2 regions of the Halobacillus shinanisalinarum genome follow, and region 1 is predicted to be linked to the other one. Evidence: a T-box and tRNA genes for the amino acid it is inferred to sense, from the RefSeq annotation. Region 1 holds a T-box; the other holds one or more tRNA genes.

What was found. The T-box of region 1 lies ahead of pheS (phenylalanine--tRNA ligase subunit alpha). A T-box ahead of a tRNA ligase gene usually reads a tRNA of that ligase, here a tRNA-Phe.
Region 2: it encodes a tRNA-Phe, which carries the amino acid that the T-box ahead of pheS (phenylalanine--tRNA ligase subunit alpha) is inferred to sense. The anticodon was not compared.

Annotation. Positions count from the first base shown of each region.
Region 1 is NZ_CP095074.1:681,548-684,020, reverse strand. It holds gene MUO14_RS03725 (TrmH family RNA methyltransferase) at 110-844, shown strand; T-box leader at 894-1,122, shown strand; gene pheS (phenylalanine--tRNA ligase subunit alpha) at 1,170-2,204, shown strand; gene pheT (phenylalanine--tRNA ligase subunit beta) at 2,217-2,473, shown strand, end outside.
Region 2 is NZ_CP095074.1:2,342,200-2,344,672, forward strand. It holds gene MUO14_RS11485 (SDR family oxidoreductase) at 1-794, shown strand, start outside; tRNA gene MUO14_RS11490 (tRNA-Phe) at 870-942, opposite strand; tRNA gene MUO14_RS11495 (tRNA-Asp) at 1,158-1,234, opposite strand; gene MUO14_RS11500 (LOG family protein) at 1,566-2,117, opposite strand; gene MUO14_RS11505 (adenylosuccinate synthase) at 2,196-2,473, opposite strand, start outside.

The DNA.
Region 1 (2,473 bases):
GACCAAATGTGAATAAGCTATGTATGATAATAAAGAAATCTACGTGATAAAGAACGTTCAGAAAGTCCGATTTATTACCTTCTTGAATATGTACTATAAGGAGAACTTTATGATTACGTCAGTTAATAACTCAAAGGTGAAAGAGTGGAAAAAATTACATAAACGGAAATATAGAGATAAAAGTGGAACGTTTTTAGTGGAAGGTCTTCATTTAGTCGAAGAAGTTCTAAAAAGTGAATGGAAGGTCCTTGAAATTATTATTAGAGATGGAGAAAACTTTAATTTAGAATTAAAGGAACAGGTTACAATTGTAAACAAGCAAGTGTTTCATGCTGTTTCACAAACGCAAACACCACAAGGTATCGCCGCAATCGTTGAGCGTAAAAGGGATCATTATCAACCATCAGGCCTCACATTGCTGATTGACTCTGTTCAAGATCCTGGCAATTTAGGGACACTGATTCGGACGGCAGATGCTGCTGGATTTGATCATGTCGTCGTCGGAGAAGGTTCTGTGGATCCTTTTAATGAAAAAACGATTCGTTCAACGCAAGGATCGTTGTTTCATATTCCTGTTTTTCAAGGAAATCTGGAAAGTTTTGTAGACAAGCTAAAGGCAATAGGAGTGACAGTGTTTGCATCTGCCCTGGATAATGCCACGCCTTATAAGCAACTCACTAAGCCTGATCGTACGGCGCTGATCGTCGGTAATGAGGGCCAGGGAATTAGAGGAGAATTGTTATCCTCTGCTGACGAAAAGGTGTACATACCGATTTATGGTCAGGCAGAATCTTTAAATGTAGCGATTGCTGCGGCTATTTTAATGTATCATCTAAAAGAGTAGGCTTGCATATCTGAATTTCTTTCTCTATAATTAATGAACAGTTATATAGTAAATAGCGAGGAAAGAGCAAAGTAAATGACTGCACCATCGATTGAGGGAGGAAGTGCCTTGGACTGAGAGCATTTCCATCGTGGCAGTTGTTGAAATTTCACTCTTGAGCTGACACTCTTTAGAAGGTGTCCGGATTCCTATCCGTTATCTAAATCTTGAGTGGGCACAGGTAGTGTGTGTCAACAAGGGTGGTACCGCGAAACGATTAGACAAGTCTCGTCCCTTTTTTAGGGGTGAGGCTTTTTTATTTTTGATTTTGAAGGAGGAGCTTCGTATGAAGGAACGTTTGCAGGAATTAAAGCAAGAAGCGTTATCGAAAGTAGAGCAAGCCAATGATGTCCAGGCGCTTAAAGATATTCGTGTCGAGTACTTAGGGAAGAAAGGCCCTATTACTGAAGTATTACGCGGGATGGGGAAGTTATCGAAGGAGGAAAGACCCGTAATCGGGCAACTGGCGAATGAAGTCAGGGAAGAAATTGCTGAGGCAATAGAATTTAAACAAACACGTTTTGAAGAGGAAGAACTAGAGAAACAGCTTGAGGCAGAAAGTATTGATGTAACCTTACCTGGACGTCCTGTGCAAGTCGGCGGCCCTCATTTGTTAACATCTATTGTTGAAGAAATTGAAAATTTGTTTATCGGAATGGGATTTGAAATAAAAGAAGGTCCTGAAGTGGAAACCGATTATTATAATTTTGAAGCCTTAAATTTGCCAAAAGGTCACCCTGCCCGTGATATGCAGGATTCTTTTTACGTTACAGAAGAGCTTCTTCTGCGTACACATACCTCACCTGTTCAGGCCAGAACAATGGGATTGAAAAATGGATCAGAGCCAGTGAGAATGATTTGTCCAGGAAAAGTGTATCGTCGTGATACCGATGATGCGACACATTCCCATCAGTTTACTCAAATTGAGGGATTATTAGTTGATAAGCATGTTCGTATGAGTGACTTAAAAGGAATACTTGATGCTTTTGCTAAGCAAATGTTCGGGGCAGAGCGTGAAATTAGACTCCGTCCAAGCTTTTTCCCATTTACAGAGCCGTCTGTTGAGATGGATATTTCTTGTAAAATGTGTGGAGGAGAAGGCTGCTCCGTTTGTAAAGGTACGGGCTGGATTGAAATTTTAGGAGCGGGAATGGTTCACCCAAACGTACTCGAAATGGCTGGTTATGATCCTAAAGAGTATTCAGGCTTTGCCTTCGGTATGGGCCCTGAACGGATTGCTATGCTGAAGTATGGCGTGGATGATATCCGAAACTTCTATATAAATGACCACCGATTTTTAAAACAATATCATAAAGCGTAAGGAGGATCATACATGCTAGTATCGTTAAATTGGTTAAATCAATACATTAATATTCGTGATTATCAGCCGGAGGATCTTGCTGAAATCATCACGAAAACAGGTATAGAGGTTGAAAGTGTAGAACCTGTTGCCGAGAAAGTGACAGGTGTTGTCGTCGGACATGTAGTTTCGTGTGAACAGCATCCTAACGCAGATAAATTATCGCTATGTCAAATCGATGTCGGCACTGAAACGTTACAGATTGTCTGTGGCGCTCCGAACATTGCAGA
Region 2 (2,473 bases), 1.7 Mb from region 1:
CTAAACCAATTATTGAAAACCCAAGCTACCGAGGCAGCGGCAAACTCAAAAATAAAGTAGCCATTATTACCGGCGGGGACAGCGGAATTGGTGCGGCCTCAGCCATTGCCTATGCGAAAGAAGAAGCGGACATTGTTATCCCCTATTTTTACGAATACGAAAACGAAGATGCCCACCGAACCAAGCAACGTGTTGAAGAACTCGGGCAGCAATGCCTTCTCATTACTGGCGATCTCCGTGATCCTGACCACTGTGAAAATGTTATCAAGCAAACAATTGAAGCCTTTGGAAAGTTAAATATTCTCGTTAATAACCATGGCGTTCAATTCCCCCAGCAGGAACTATCTGATATAACGATCGAACAGTTTGATGACACGTTCAAAACGAACATTTACTCTTTCTTTTACCTATCAAAAGCAGCACTCCCTCACTTAACAAAAGGCGACGCGATCATTAATACAACCTCTATTGTAGCTTATGAAGGACACAAATCATTGATCGACTATACGGCTACAAAAGGGGCTATTGTAGGGTTCACTCGTTCATTGTCACAAAATCTTGCTGAAAAAAATATCCGTGTTAACGCAGTTGCACCTGGCCCTATTTGGACACCACTTACACCATCTAGTTTTCCTGAAGAGAACGTTAAGACATTTGGCTTAGATGTACCCTTTAATCGTGCAGGCCAGCCTTTTGAGCTTGCCCCAACTTATGTTTACTTAGCTTCTAATGATTCTCGTTATGTTAGTGGCCAGGTTTTACATGTGAATGGAGGGAAAATAGTGAGTTCATAACTACATTTGCCAAACCAAATTCAATAATTTAAAAGCAAAAAATGCCTGCGAGTTGAATCGCAGACATTTTGACAGTGGCTCGGGACGGAATCGAACCGCCGACACACGGATTTTCAGTCCGTTGCTCTACCGACTGAGCTACCGAGCCATATTTAAGTATTATATTGTTAATAAATCCTCGCTTCTTCATCTGGTTTCGAAGTGATTCCAAGGAGGTCCTGTGCTCGTCTCGTTGCAAGTTCAATCGGGGATGCCTTCGCTCCTCGCAAAGCCTAAAATGAAACTTATTCGGGGGTGCGGCTTCTCTACGACCGAGCTACCGAGCCATATTTAGGTGCTAACTTGTACAAACGGATATGTAAATGGCGGTCCGGACGGGACTCGAACCCGCGACCTCCTGCGTGACAGGCAGGCATTCTAACCAACTGAACTACCGGACCAAGTAAATATTCTTACATTACCGCAACGAAGAATATCATACCATAGAGATAGATGAACAGCAATAGATTTTGCTAATATCCTTAATAGAGGATGTTCAAAAAGTCACCAAATGATAAACGGCGCATTTCTTCGTTGCTCTGTTTCTCCGGTCCTCACGTATGAAAGGCATACTGTGGTTCTCAAAACTTCCGCGTCTCGAACTTCTTGCGACGCACAAGGAACGTGCTAGTGTCGACTTAGTTACAGGATGTGACGATCTTTGTCGATGTTCTCGTTCGTCAACTTTTGAACACACACTAATAGAAAAGAGAAATCAGGAAGAAGAACCTCCTATTTCTCTCCTAACAGGGGTTTCATTTTTCCGATTAATTCCTCTGGTTTGTCGGATTGTAATAATAAGCTTCGATTCGATCCAGCGACAAAGCCGGCTTCGATAGCATGATCAATCAGATTAATAATTGGGGTATAGTAATTTTCAATATTTAATAGAGCCATTGGTTTTGTATGGAGCCCAATTTGTGCCCATGTGACGGTTTCAAATAGTTCTTCGAAGGTGCCAAAACCTCCAGGCAGTGCGATGAATCCATCAGCCAACTCACTCATCTTCGCCTTTCTTTCATGCATAGTTTCCACTTCAATGAAAGATGTCAGCTTTTGGTGCACAATTTCTTTTTCAAAAAGCTTAGTGGGCATAATGCCTGTAACATGCCCTCCTGATTCTAAAATGGAATCAGCAAGTACTCCCATTAATCCGCTCTTTGCCCCACCATAAACAAGCCCAATTTGCTCGTTAGCAAAAACTTGACCTAAGCTTTTGGTCCTTTCGGTAAAGGCATGATTATTACCGATTTTTGAACCAGCAAATACGCAGATTCGCTTCAAATGAATAACTCCCTTCTCTTAACAAGACACGTCTTACCTATTTTAACAGGTAAGACGTGTCTTATCGTTCTATAAATCTTATTCGCTATATACGCTCCGTACAACATTCGTTTGTGAGCGATCAGGTCCAACTGAAAAAATCGATAGTGGAATACCTGTCAGTTGTGATACACGCTCCAAGTAGTGACGTGCATTAGCTGGAAGGTCGGTGAGCGATTTTGCACCAGTTATATCTTCTGTCCATCCTGGCATTTCCTCGTAAACAGGTTCACATTCAGCTAGCTCTTTCAAACTGGCTGGAAACTCCTTAATGATTTCACCCTTGTATCTGTAGGCTGTACAAATTTTTAAATTTT